2 regions of the Flavobacterium endoglycinae genome follow, and region 2 is predicted to be linked to the other one. Evidence: riboswitches for the same ligand, from Rfam matches in the RefSeq annotation. Region 2 holds a riboswitch; the other holds the start of a gene.
The links. Region 2 has a riboswitch for cobalamin ahead of J0383_RS00475 (cell surface protein). Riboswitches for the same ligand answer to the same signal wherever they lie in the genome.

Region 1 (7,632 bases), 2.1 Mb from region 2:
ATTGAAGATTTCCTGCTCTTTTTGATTTGAGCTGATCTAAACAATAATTCTTAGTCATCGTCATCGCAAGTGCTTCGACATTATTGTACTCCTCCAGATTTTCTTTTTTATTCCATAATTTAACCATTACTTCCTGAGTAGCATCTTCAGCTTCCTCAGTGCTGGTAAGTAATCGTTTTGCCAGACGAAAAACTTTGTCTTTGAAAGGATTAACTAATTCTATAAACACATTCTGGTTCATAAATTAAAGGTTATTCGTTAGCGTTATATAGTCAAGACGAGCCACTATTATTTTTGTTACAGCCAAAATTGTTTTTTTATAAAAAAAAAGAGAATAAACATAAGACTGTTAAAACTAAAGGTAGTATTTTTACGTTAATACTCTAAAGCACCAAACCAAAATACAGTTTATATGAAAACAATTTTAAAGAGTGTATTACTTTTGTTTCTGTTGGCATTTTCTTTACAGTCCTGCGAAGATCAGGATGATGTAGAATCTCCTGCAGACTTACAGATAAATGATTTTATATGGAAAGGACTGAATCAGTTTTATTTATGGCAACCAGATGTTCCTAATTTAGCTGATGATCGTTTTAGTACACAAAATGACCTTAATTCTTTTTTAAGAGGTTATTCTGATCCAGAAGATTTGTTTCAGAATTTATTATACAAACCTATCAGTAAATTTCCAAAAGGGCAGGCGGTTGACCGTTTTAGCTGGATTGTAGAAGATTACAGCGTTTTGGAACAAGAACTTCAGGGAACTTCTAAAAATGATGGCGTTGATTATAGATTAAGCTATAAACCAAACAGTACAACAGAACTTGTAGGTTTTGTGCGTTACATTCTTCCAAACTCTTATGCTTCAGCCAAAAACATTAAAAGAGGTGATTTGTTTACTGGAGTAAACGGAACACAACTTACGGTTTCAAATTACCAGTCACTTTTAAATGCTGACAGTTATACGCTGAATATGGCAACTTATGACGGAAGTACTATTAAAACAAACGGAGTTACTGTTCCGTTAGTGAAAACTACTTTAGATGAAAATCCAGTATTTATTAATAAAGTGATAGTTTCTGGAAGTCATAAAATTGGTTATTTAATGTATAACGGATTTTATTCTAATTATGATGCACAGCTTAACAGTGCTTTTGCCTCTTTAAAAGGAGAAGGAATTACGGATTTGGTTTTGGATTTACGATACAATGGAGGAGGTTCAATCAATACAGCAGCACGTTTGGCAAGTATGATTACCGGACAATTTAAAGATAAGATTTTTGCTAAAGAAAAGTGGAATCCTAAAGTGAACGAGTTTTACGAAAATGAAGATCCAGAATCGCTAAATGTTAGATTTGTTGATAAAATTGATGGCGCGGCAATCAACAGCTTAAACTTAAATAAAATTTATATTATTACAACTGACGGTACGGCTTCTGCGAGCGAATTGGTAATCAACGGACTTGTGCCTTATATTTCTGTTATTCAAATAGGAGAAACAACAGTAGGGAAAAATGTAGGTTCTGTTACTTTATATGATTCTCCAACTTTTGGAAAAGCAAACCGAAACTTGAACCATAAATATGCGATGCAGCCATTGGTTTTGAAAATTGTGAACGCAAATGATTTTGGTGAATATACAGATGGTTTAAAACCTACTTACGAACAATTAGAATACATAACTAATATGGGGGTTTTGGGTGATGCATCTGAACCATTATTAAATCTTGCAATTTCAAAAATTACAGGTTCAGCTGCAAAAAGAATACAACAAGATCGTAAAGAAGCTTTACAAACCTTTACGAATGTTAAAGCAATGAATGGTATACGCAATCAGATGTATCTTGAAAAAGCTCCGGAAGGACTTTTAAAATCATTAAAATAAAAAAAAAGGCTTTCAGAAATGAAAGCCTTTTTTTTCCAAAAACTAATAAACTAATTCTAAAACAAATTAATCATTAAAATAGAAACCGTTAGTACCAATTCCGGTAGTTAACGTTTTCTGTAAATCTCCATTTAAACTGTAGATGTATGCTTTTCCATCTGCTGTAAAGCTTCCATCAGCCATGTATATACGATTGTTGTTAACTGCAAATCCATATAAGTAACTTACTGGTGAAGTAAGAATTGGAGTTGTAGAAGGTGTTGCGGCTGTTAAGTTCATTACATAAGCAGATTTATTAACTGTATAATAAATTTTGCCATCTTCAATATCCATGAAAGAAGCACCGTCTAAGCTTTCAGGGAAAGTAACATTAGAAACAGATTTGTCTGATAATTTTACTTTTACAATTTCACTTCTAGCGCCATAAGGACCTCTTAAAATATATAAAGTTCCGTTCTCTTCTTCGATGCAATCAGCATTGTAACCTACTTCGATTGGAGCTTCTAATGTCTTTGTTGCAATATTTACAATTAATAATTTGCTGTTGTTATATGGTTCAGTGATGTATAATTTGCCATCTTCTAAAACTAAACGGTTGGCCGTAGCATTTAATTGAATTTTAGACTCAACCGTATTGGATGCTAAATTGATCACGGCCACATAATCATCAGTATTTCCATTTGGATTTTGTTCTGGTTTATCATAGTCAAAGTACGTGTTTGCATTTGTTACATAGGCTTTTCCATCCTTAACAACACCATATCTTGGATTAGCAAGTCCGCTGTCGATTTTAGCGATTAATTTAAAAGTGTAACGGTTTACTACATTAATAACATTTGAACCACCTGCAATGATATAAGCTCTATCTCCGTCGAAAAAGATGTTTTGAGCAAATTTTCCAAGTAAATCAGTTGGGTTTGCTGCTGAGTAAATGTCTTTTACAAAAACATTTAAATCGTTGCTTGCAAATGAAACAGTTCCTTGTCCTGTGCTTCCTTCATTTAAAATAAAAAATCCGTTGTCGTATTCTCCTTTTGATGTATCATTATCGTCATCGCTCGAACAAGAAGCAAAAAAGCTAATGCACATTGCTATTAAAAGTAATTTACTAAGTTTCATAAATATTAAAATTTTAGAGTTAAATACACGTTGAAATTGGTTCCGGGCATAGGTCTGTCTTCCAGACTTTCATAATTCTCATTAAAAAGATTTAGAACTTGAAATCCGAGTTTAAAGGAATCCAAAAATTTAAAATCATAGTCGATCCCGATATTTGAGATCATATAATCTTTTACAATTTCGTTTGGATCATTATCGGCTCTGGTATAAACAAAACCATTGTATAAAAATTGATAGTATGCCGAGATTCTGTTTCTAGAATAAGCAACAGAAGCGGTTGCTTTGTGGAATGGAACGAAAAAAAGCTGTTTTTCGGTTTCTTCATTTTTCGAAACGGTATAAGCATAAGATGCGTTGGCACTTAAATGATTTTTACCATATTGTTTTTTCCAGCTTACCAAAGTTTCGGCTCCATAACTATTTACTTTATCGGTGTTTTGAGGAGACCAAATACCACTTGATCCTGGAATCCATTGCAGTAGATCTTTTATTTTCATGTAATAAAAGGTTTGTGTAAGCGAAATGTTTCTGAATGTAAAAACGTTCCCAATTTCAGCCTGATAAGAACTTTCAGGTTTCAAATCCAAATTTCCTCCTGGTTCCCAATATAAATCATTGTAAGTCGGAATTCTGAAATTTCGAGATACATTTAGTTTCAAATTATATAACGGACTAAATTGATAAGAGGAACCTAATGAAAATAACAGCGGTGATTCATAGTTATTTGTAAATTCTTTTCTAATACCAAATTCATTTTTCCAATTCGCCCCAATATCTTGTTTTACCAGTAAAGATGCAGAACTAATTTCGCGAACATGATCTCCAAAACTTGTTCCGTAGCCTTTGGTTCTATTATAATCTACAATACCATTTATCTGAGTAGTTTTAAAAAGAGTATATCCTAAATCCAGTTTGGTGATTAAACTTTCAGTATTGCCAGAGCTGTAATAGTCTTTCGTATTATCGGCGTAATATTTATAGTTTTCGAATATGTAAGCCGTTTTGAAATTGGTTTTAAATTTTCCGAAATCACCATCGTATTCTAATAAACTTCGATTAAAACCATTCACATATTTGCTTTTAGTTTCACTTTCTGTTACTAAAGATGTATTTCGATCTGTATTTGAAGTCTGACTGTACAATTTTAGAGTGTTTTTATCGTCAATTTTATACCCCACATTAGCACTCATAGTTATAATATCGTATTGGCCGTTTTGGTTCCAGCGCTGTTCGCCACGCCAAGTATAACGGTTTAGATATTTATAATCGTTTGTAGAACTATTTTTGGAAAAACCAACCTGTGCGCTCCATTGCTTATTAGAAATGTTGGTTTTATAATTTATTCCAATTGTATTAAAACTTCCGTAGTCTAGTTTTAGGGTATTCTCAAAACGATTAGAAAACAACAAATCGTTATTTAGGTGTACAGTTCCTCCAATCGCTCCACTTCCATAAATAACACTTCCGCCTCCGGCTTTTACACTCACAGAATTATAATCAGATCCTGAGATCGTATTAAAATCCGTGCTTCCATTCATTTGTGAATTAATGTTGATTCCGTTCCAGATAACTGCAGTTTGCGAAGAAGTCGTTCCGCGAAAAGAAACTGTAGAAAGCATTCCGCGTCCGTATTCTTTGAAATAAAGCGTAGAATTAAAGTTTAGTAAATCAGTCAGTAAAGCTTCATTTTTATTGATGATGGAATCATTCAATTTTAAAACCGACTGCGAATTGGAGTATTTTTTCAGATTAGAATCAGAAACAATAATTTCTTTCAGTTTGGTAATAGAATCGTTCTGCGCCGAAGTTAATTGGCACAACACAAGGAATAAAAAAGCAAAACGTAACCTTAAAATCATAATTTCTACACTCTTTTTCCCGAGAGCTCGATATTTTGTTATAAAGGCAGGTCTCCTGGCTTGCGTTTTGTTGTTTACCTTCCCATTCGCCTGAGCGAGCAGTGGCATCGTAGTTTACAACAAACATTCGTTTAGAACTAAGCTTACAGTTGCGGGTACAGCTCAAGATTTTACTTGATTCCCTTTTAATGTGTTAATAAAACACAACCTTAAATTTGCAGCAAAGATAAAATTAAAAATATTGATTATTCAAATTTCTTTTGCGTTTCGTATAAAATTATAAATTATTAGCGCTAAATTTCAATTTTTATAACTTGTCCAAAATCTACTTTATTCGTAAAAGCATTTTTTAAGGGCAGTGAAGTCTGATGGCAAATGATGCTTCGGATTATTCCGGCATGTGCGACAATTATGACTGGAACATTTGTTTTTGCAATTTTATCAGATAAAAAATCGCCAACTCTTCCGTGTAATTCTACAAAAGATTCTCCATTTGAAACTTTAATGTTTACAAAATCTTCCATCCAAGGATTGAGTTGTTCCGATGGAATTTCATCCCATTTTTTCAATTCCCAATCGCCAAAATTCATTTCTTTTAAACGTTCATCTTCCTGAAAAGAAATCGTTTTGATATTTTCCTGAATATGTTTGGCTAAAATTACACAGCGTTTCAACGGACTTGTAAAAATCACGGCTTCAGATGGCAGTTTAGAAATGATACTGCCGAATATGTTTTCAAAAGGTTCTGCAATATCAACATCAGACTGACCATAACAAATTCCTTTTTCGCAGATCGTTTCGGTATGGCGCACTAGATACATTTCCATATAAAAAGAAAACTTAAGTAATATATGACTTCACAAACTTGCTGTGTAGCGCCTAAACAATCGCCAGTGTAACCGCCAATCCATTTTTGAAAATAACGTGCCAGACAATATCTTGTAATGAAAACAGGAAGTAACGCTAAAAGAATTTTATAATTAAAGTAGGAGAGTGCTGCCAAAGGAATCAATCCAAACAAAGAAGAACCAAGAACTTCTTTCCAAGTATGTTTTTTGGCAATAGGTTTGCTTTTGCTGGAAGCATCTTCACGAGAATATTCATGCGTAAAAATAATGCTGATTGCAGCTAATCGGCTTAAAGAATGAGCAGAAATGAACAACAAATAAATCAGAATATTGTGATTTGTAATGATTGAAATAGATTCTGAAAGCAGTTTAAATTTCGCTAGAAAAAGCAGAACAAGTCCAATTGCGCCATACGCTCCAATAGCACTGTCTTTCATAATCATTAGGATTTTTTCTTTCGTCCAGCCGCCGCCAAATCCATCGCATACATCTGCAAATCCATCTTCATGAAAAGCTCCAGTTGTTAAAATAGAAGCAATTATTGCAAAAATAACCGCAGATTCTATCGAAAGGAAAAAAGAAAAAACATAGAAAAACAAAAATGAAATACTTCCCACAATCCAGCCAATAAAAGGAAAATAGCGTGTGGCCTTATTTAAATAATCAGGATCATGAGTAATGTTTTTTGGACAAGGGATGCGGGTGTAAAACATTAAACAGGTAAAAAAAATGTCAAGTTGTTTTTTCATTTGAAAAATGAGGATTTTATATAATTTTTATTGAATCTGAAAACTAGAAACTGAGACTGGAAACTTATTTTTTACTAATTCCAGCACTTTCAAAACTAGCCATTTCATTCAAAAATGCTTCTGCCGATTTTAAAATAGGAAAAGCAACTGCGCAGCCGGTTCCTTCACCCAGACGCAAATCTAAGTTTAAAATTGGTTTAGCTTCGAGATAATTCAATAATTTTTGATGTGCTTTTTCGGCGGAACAATGACAAAAAACGGCATTTTGTTTAATAGCCGGATTGATTTTATGAGCAATTAAAAAAGCTGTGGTGCAGATAAAACCATCAACAAGAATCAGCATTTTATTTTCGAAAGCACTCAGCATTCCGCCTGCCATTTGAAGAATTTCAAAACCACCAAAATAGGCGAGTTGCGACATTAACTCGGTTTGACCGGAATAATTATCGATGGCTTTTTTGAGTAAATTTTGTTTGTGAAGTAATTTTTCATTTTTTACACCAGTTCCTTTTCCAACACATTCTTCAATAGGAAAACCAGTAATAACGCTCATTAAAACAGAAGCTGTAGAAGTATTTCCAATTCCCATTTCGCCAAAACCAATACAATTAGAGCCTTTTTGTGCAATATTTTCAACAATGCTTTTTCCTTTTTCAAAACACAATTGAACTTCTGTTTCGCTCATGGCAGGTACGTGGAGGAAAGATTGTGTTCCTTTGGCGATTTTGGCATCGATTAATTTTGCATTGGTTGGAAAATCATAATTAACACCCGAATCGACGATAGATAATTGAATATCATTTTGCTTGCAGAAAACATTTATAGCTGCGCCGCCATCAAGAAAATTATTCACCATTTGGCGTGTAACATCTTGCGGATAATCACTTACACCATGATTGGCGATACCATGATCCGCAGCAAAAACAACGATATTGGGTTTTGTTATTTTAGGATTTAAAGTTTCAAAAACGGTCGACATTTGAAAAGCCAGAGTTTCTAAAGTTCCCAGAGAACCAACGGGTTTGGTTTTGGAATCTATTTTTTCCTGTAAAAGTCTGTTGAAATCAGATTGGTTCTCAATGTGGTTTTCTGATTTCAATGCAAGTTCAGGAATATGTATTTGATGAATCTCTTTGATTTCTTTACAATCTGGAGTTTCTGATTTTTGTTTC
Region 2 (7,632 bases):
TTTATGGGTAAAATTCCCTTTATCTGTGCTGATAGTAATGATGTACAAGCCTTTTGCAAAAACACTCACATCGACTTGGTTGTTGTTTATTACTGTATTTACTGCTCTTCCAGCAACGTCGTATATTATTATGCCTTTTAATTCATCTTGAGTTTTAATGTTCAAATAATCGGAAACGGGATTTGGATAAATTGCCACTTGTATTCTTTCAAACTGATCTGTTCCTAAAGTGCTAGTGGTAACGGTTATCGTTTTTTCGATTATTTTACCATTCGAATTAAAACTAATTACAACTGCTGCATTTCCTGAAGCTTTTGGAGTTAGAACCAATTCGTCATCTGCATTAATTTCTGCTGCAACAATTTCTGTATTACTAATTGATTTTACCTTTTTTACAATCGCCGCACTTAGATTATCTTGATCCGAAACTACCGTTTTTAAATCAATTACCAAATTGTTGCTTAAGGAAACTTCAGATGCTAAATCTGTACTTAAAACCGGCAAAGCATTATCTGGGAAAACCGTTATGGCTGGAAACCAGTAATAATCATTTAATGTTTTGGTGCTGATTAACGTTCCAGAATTACTAAAAGTATGTATCCAGTTTTTCTGGTAATGAGCGCCATAACCGCTTTCAGTAGTATTCAGAATCAATTCATCAGAAACTGGATCAATACGCAAGGCCGCTCCATACGGAATTTGCTTATAAGTATCAGTCTGTCCAGGAATTACCGCAAAGTTTTCATTGAAAGTTTTGGATGCTGCATCAAATTTTACAATTTGTGTTCCCGAATTGAAACTATTGATTGAGTTAATCCAGTATAACGCATTTTCTTTATTGCTGTAGGTAAAACTTCCTGCATTCCATGCTCCCCACGAACCTAAATATTTAGTAGTTGGAATGGCATATTCGGTTACATCAAAATTTACTGCGTTGATGTTTACCAATTTCTGGTTTTGAATCGCCCAGACACTCCCGTCTTTTGCTTGTGCAATAGAATGAAATGCACCTGAAATAGTTTTAATTACCGTATTATTTTTTGGATCGATGATTAAAACTCCTGCGTTTTGTTTTACTGCAAATACATATTTTGAGGTACGAATCATATTCCCTATTTGTCCAGCATACTGACTTCCTCCGCCAGTTCCTGTTATCATATCGCCTACTTTCATATTCGCAATATCAAATGCAAAAATTCCGTTTGAAGCGCCAATGTAGCCTGTATTTTCATCTACACCAATAAACGAGCGTCCGTCTCCTCCACCGATATTATCAAAAGCAGCGATTTTTTTCATTGTTAAAGCATCGGCAACTACCAATCTTCCGCCTGGAGTATATTGACTATCACCGCCATCGGCAGCTTGTTTTGAAATGAAATAGAATTTATCGCCATAAATAGTTCCGTATTGTGTTGTAGCGCCAAAAGCCTGATTGCTGTTGGCTGCGCTGTAAACACGATAATTGATATTTCCTTCATTGTCTACAAAATTTACAGAACCATTCGTGTGTCCAAACCATTCTTCGTTTACTACAAAATAGCCTTTTGTAAAATCTACCACATTTACATAAGGATCAACAGGAGTAAATTCTGTTGAAATATCAATGGTATTAAATTCTGGATTGAAATTCCAAACATCCCAAGAACCATTTTGTAAAGCACGACTAGACGCTCCCAAACCCGAGTACCCAAAATCGCTATCGATGTCATCTTTTACCCAATACGACCAATATCCTTTTGACATCCAGCCAGACTGCCAGTGATCTTCTGCATCTATTGGTGTGTATTGATCAAAATCGTAAGCAGTTGTGTTTACAATACCACTTACAGGATAATACGGATAGGTTACATTTTCATCTTTATAAAGTCCGTTCGTGTTTTTTCCATTCAGGTCAAAACCAAATCCTCCAATAGCAGAACCAAATTGTGTTCCTTGATACAGCAACGTAAAAAAACGGTGATCTGCTTTTGCAATGGCTTTTAGCATATCTTCTCCTGTTGCATCGCCATCCCATTTAAATCCCCATACTAAAGCATCAGAATTTTTATCATCATTCCATTGTACGACAAAAGCGGCTTTGTTGCTTCCTGTTCCCACCCAGTATTTTATATCATCAAAAGTGATGGTACCGGCTGCTTTTTTGGATTGCTTTTGTGTTGTTATTTTTTGTTTTATGTCGCTTCTTGGCACGCCCTGAACGGTAATCTGAGCATTCGAAAAGAGTGCAAAAAATAACAACAGTATTAAAAAGTAGTTTTTCTTCATAATTTGTATTTAGGTTAAAAATTTTATTTAGTCAAAGTATAAATCATAAGCGCCGGCTACTTCTGTCGAAACTTCTCCAAGCCAGCCCGCTTCCTGATTAATTCCTGTATAAACTTTAATGAAATCAATTCCTGGAAGTTTTACGTAGTTTCCGTTTTTATCAACAGCCCATGAAATGTCAATGCTAGAAGCGTCATCATTATTGGGCGCATTGTCGGCATAACCAAATTCAAATGATTTACCGACCCAATAATTTCCGGTGCCGCTTTGGTCATAAAAGTTATTCTCCATTCGGGTTCCTTTGAGCGTGTAAGATGCGTCTGAAATCCAAAGCGGATAATAACTTTGAATATGAAAATTGTTTTTGGTCTTATAGCCTGAATTTCCCAAATTGTCCTGCCATTTAATGTATTCAACATCAGTCTGCCAGAATTCATTTCCTGCTACTCCGGTTTTAGATTCGTCCGGTTTAAAATAGGTTATGCTGTAGTTTTTAAGTGTAGTGTTTTTAAAATATTCACTTCCTGCTATTTCGTACCATTCGTCTTCATCAGGTTTTCCGTTTTTATTTTTGTCGTAAGCGACTAGAATAATTCCGGGTTCACATGATCCTGAACGAGCTTCATTGGCTTCATTTCCCCAAAATGCATTTCCTAAAACTTTAAAATCATTTCCTTTCAAATTGGGAATTGTATGATCGAAACCAAACACAACATAACCGCCAAAACCACCTAAAGAAATCATTGTGGTATTAGAACCTACCAAAGATTTTTTGGCCAAAGCAATCACTTGAGCTTCTGTGTTTCCAGCTGCATACTGCGGAATTTCATTGGTAAACTGCCCCACTGCTGGACGAAAATCAAATACGTTCGAAATGTATTTACTATATGTTCCTGCTTCTTTAATGACATTAATTTTAGATTCATAAATCTTCAATACGCCATTTTTTTCTACTTCTAAAAACAAAGGATAACTTTTTAAATACGGACTGATAAAATCCAGTTGCGCTGTATTTGAAATTACAGAATCATTAATACGCCATTTTATTTTGGCATCAGCAGATAAATCAAGAGCAATGTTGAGTACTTTAAATCGATCAATTGTATATGATTGTTTTAATACTACTATCGATTCGGTTTCTTCATCTTTATCGGTTTGGCAGGCTGTTATTCCAAATAGAAAAAGAAATAAAAATGTGGCTTTTAGAATTTTAGTTGAATTCATTGTTTTTTTAAGGAAGATGTGAAATGTGAAAAGCAGATTTGAGATTTTATTTGATAGAACATAACTGATTCAACAGATTTAGGAAAAAATCTGCAACTGAATAATTGGAAAATTATCACGAGAAATATTCACATGATGTATGTTCAGCATTATTGCTTGAAAAGAAAATAAACGAGTTTGCTGGATACGACGCATTACCTATTAATTTTAAAAATTAATTTCGGGAACGTAACCAAACAACAATACGAAAAAAGACCCGCTACAAAATAGCCGGTGCAGTTATTGTCTTCAACTTTATTCCTCGAAAGTTTTAAACTTATGTGATTATGGCAGGTCTCCTGACTTGTTCCATCTTTAAAACAGCCTTCTCATCCGCGGCAGCGAACAATGGCATAAGTAACGTTTAAAGACTTAATAGAACTTACAGTAGCGGGTCTGTTCAGGATTTACACCTGATTCCCTTTTAACTGTTTTTCTTAAAAATTGAAAAAAAACAGACCAAAATCTGTCGCAAAGGTAGAACTATCTTTATAAAAACAATAACTATTTTGTACAATTACGGTTTTCTCACTTTAAGAAAACAACATTGAATATTGTGCATTTTTTCTTTTAAGAATGGTTTAATATCTATTTCATAACAAAAAAATTTTGTGATACAATTCTTATTTCCTTAAATTTGAATGATACCATCTGTAGAAAAACCTTATAAATTCATAAGCGTTTTTTAGATTTCAAATGAAAATACATGCCAAAAATTATTTTATCTAACCCAAAATCTTGTAAGCAATGAAAAAAAATCTTGCCTTAACCTTTTGGGCACTTTACATGCTCTTTTTTGCTATTCCGTTTCCCATGTTTTTGTATTACAACATTAAAAGCGAATCTGATATTGATGCTTTAAAAGACGGAAATCCTTATCTGGCTTTAGCTTATCTTGCTCTCTCTATAGTACTGTGGGTTATTCTTTTAGTTGGTTATTTTAGAAAATGGATTCTACAGCTTTTTATTACCAGAAAAAATATGGCAAAAATAAAAGCGCATGGAGTACTTCGAGAATCTAAAATTTTAAATGCTCAGAAAATTTCAAAAGCAACTTCAGTTTACAACACATACGAACTTGAATTGTGTTTCAAAAATTTATCTGATTCTGAAATCACACACAAAACGACTATAACCGATCTAAAACCGCTGGCAAAACGTTTTGAAAGTGGCAATAAACTGAATATCTTATTAGATCGGGATATGAACCAGCCGCCTTATATGATGATTGCTTCATCTGAAGCTTCTATAAATTTTAGAAGTTTTGCTTTAAGAATATTAGGTTTTGTTATTCTTTCTATTGCAGTTATAGCGTATTACATTTTTTCATACCGAACAGAAAGTTACGGTATGGGCTGGCGATTTCTAGCTTTCTGGCATCCGCTCATTCTCTGTCCAGCCATATTATTGTTTTATCGTATACTTGTAGGCTTTATATTTAGAAAAATAACGGGGTTAAGCGATGATTCACTAGTAATTAAATTTAAAGGAATTAAAACTTCAGCCAAATTAATCAAGGTAAGCCAGACCGGAACGTACATTAACGAACAACCTATGATGCGATTTGAGTTGGAATATACAGATACTCACAATCAGCTGCATCGCAGCAGTTTGAAAAAAGTAGTGGGACTGCTTGATCTAGATATTACGAAACAGGAATACATTTCTATCTTTTATTTACCGGAAAATCCAAGCCAAATTGCCTTTACCTCAGATTTAAATACTCTTTAATAATGAAAAAACTGATTATTGCAACGATTATTTGTTCGATACTTGTAAGCTGTCAGCAGATAAAACAAAGTATAAATGAAACTTTTAAACCTAATGATACTGTTGTCGAAAAAGAACATGAATTAGTACAAGAACAAAAATTCGAAACTTCAAATTCTGAAACTACAGCAAACGAAAAAATAGTTCTTTTAGAGCATCCAGAAATTTTGCAAAAAGCGGAGGAAGAATTAAAAAAATTACCACAGTATGCCGGAAAAGAAATATTTGTTTACTCTACGGTATATTTTTATAATTACAGGAGCATAAATGTATTATTACAGCATCCAAAAAATCCAAAATACGTTGATACGTACGAATACAAAGACGGTAAATGGTCGGAACCAAGACCGGTTCAGTTATCAGTGCATGACGATATTAAAGGCCGATTGGTTCCGCTTTCTAAAATAAACTTTGTAAATGCTTCAAAAGTTGCCGAAATCTATAATCAAAAAGCAAGCGAAATCGAAGGTGCAGAGCCTTTAACAAGCGTGTACATTTCGATTTGGAAAAATCAGATAAAATGGTATCCAACAAGCATACACGGAAGCCGCGAAAGGTATTCGATACAATTTAATGATGATGGGTCTCTAAAAGAATTTAAACAGGATTAACTATTTTTTATCATACGGAATATATTGATCCCACTGCCATGGTGTGAAAGTATCTTTTATTCCCGTTTCTAATAGATATTTTATAATACTGTCTGTGTTATAACTATTAGACATAATGAGCATTCCGATTCCTTTTTCAGGGAAAATAATTCCGTAGTTTTGAAAACCCGAACCCTGCCCTTCTTTAAAAGCGCCAATTCCGTATGGCGACTGCAGTATTCCCCATCCTAAACCATACGAAAGCTGAATGTTATCGTTCCAATTTCCGTCTTCAACCGCACCCGGACCAAATTGTGTTCTGGAATGAATTCTAATCTGCGGACTAAACATTTCTTTATATGATTTTTCTTTTAGAAGTTTTTTACTCAGCAAAGCCGAAAGAAATTTACTGTAATCTTCTAAAGTCGTTTCAAGTGTTCCTGCTCCTCTTGGCGCATTGTCTTTGTCTTTTTCCTGAAGCGAATTATCATGTTCGTAGCCGTACGCATAATCTTTTTCAAATTTATCCTGCCATTTATAACTAGAATTCGTCATTCCAAGAGGCTTAAATACTTTTTCCTGAGCCAGTTCTTCCAGAGGTTTTCCGGTAATTTTTTCTAACACCACCTGAAGATACGTAAGTCCTTCTCCCGAATAACTGTATCTTGTTCCCGGTTCAAATTTAATGCGTAATTTTTCATCCGATTCAAACCAGCGCCAGTTTGGAAAACCAGTTGTATGATCCAAACACATACGGGCTGTGATTTTTGTATATCTCGGATCTGATTTTAATTCTGTAAAATCTTCATGCCATACTTTGTGTTCGTATTCATAAATAGGTTTTGGCAGATAACTTTGAAGCGGTTTATCTAAAGTTATAACGCCTTCTTCAACCAGTTTCAATACTAAAACAGCAAAAACGGCTTTACTTAAAGAGGCACCGTATAAATTAGTATTGGTTTGTAATTCTTTTTGTTTTTCAACATTGCTGTAACCGAATGTTTTCATAAAAACCGGTTTCTTAGAATTGAAAACGGTTATTCCAATTCCTTTTACATTGCCTTTACTCATAAAGGTTTTTATCGCATTGGTAAGACTATCCGCAGAAATCGTACTGCCATCAAGTCTTTTTATAAGAGAAGCATTTTGTGCCGAAACCGAAAAAATACCGGCAGAAAAAAGAATAATCAGAAGTTGTTTCATAAAGGTTATAGTTTTGGTTAATTCAACAACTTTAAGATCAATTTAGCTGAAGTAAATTGATAATAAGTCGAATACAAAAAATAAGAATTTCAGAATTAGTTTAAATCCCATTTTAATTATTATATTTCCGTCTAAAATTTCACACAAATATATTTTCTATATACGCAGAAGACAATACTTATAAATAACCATTTTTTTGAATGAAGAATATCAAAAATGATTTGAATATACAATTGTTACAACAGCCTATTTCAGGTAATTCAGAAAGTGATGTGCAATTGAAAAAATGTCAGCAAATTGCTCAAAATTTTGCCGAACTAGAAAACGGAATTGCTGTTTTGAGCGACCTGTACCATAATAAAAGTTATGTGTACTCTGGAAAAATTGCCAACGAACTGGCCATTTTTCAATCAAAACAAATGCAGGAAATAGAAACCATCTGGGAAGAAGAATTGTTTAACAAATTAAATCCCGATGATGTGCTTCAAAAATATGTTTTAGAACTCAAGTTCTTTCAGTTTATTAAAACCATTCCAATTGA

Region 1: another riboswitch for cobalamin. It lies ahead of J0383_RS15515 (TonB-dependent receptor plug domain-containing protein); the one in region 2 lies ahead of J0383_RS00475 (cell surface protein).

The regions. Positions count from the first base shown of each region.
Region 1 is NZ_CP071448.1:3,499,084-3,506,715, forward strand. It holds gene J0383_RS15500 (RNA polymerase sigma factor) at 1-241, opposite strand, end outside; gene J0383_RS15505 (S41 family peptidase) at 413-1,885, shown strand; gene J0383_RS15510 (YncE family protein) at 1,952-3,004, opposite strand; gene J0383_RS15515 (TonB-dependent receptor plug domain-containing protein) at 3,010-4,863, opposite strand; cobalamin riboswitch at 4,892-5,090, opposite strand; gene cobC (alpha-ribazole phosphatase) at 5,157-5,690, opposite strand; gene J0383_RS15525 (adenosylcobinamide-GDP ribazoletransferase) at 5,675-6,460, opposite strand; gene cobT (nicotinate-nucleotide--dimethylbenzimidazole phosphoribosyltransferase) at 6,525-7,632, opposite strand, start outside.
Region 2 is NZ_CP071448.1:106,791-114,422, forward strand. It holds gene J0383_RS00470 (T9SS type A sorting domain-containing protein) at 1-2,265, opposite strand, end outside; gene J0383_RS00475 (cell surface protein) at 2,293-3,489, opposite strand; cobalamin riboswitch at 3,801-4,007, opposite strand; gene J0383_RS00480 (hypothetical protein) at 4,276-5,259, shown strand; gene J0383_RS00485 (hypothetical protein) at 5,262-5,909, shown strand; gene J0383_RS00490 (serine hydrolase domain-containing protein) at 5,910-7,091, opposite strand; gene J0383_RS00495 (response regulator transcription factor) at 7,292-7,632, shown strand, end outside.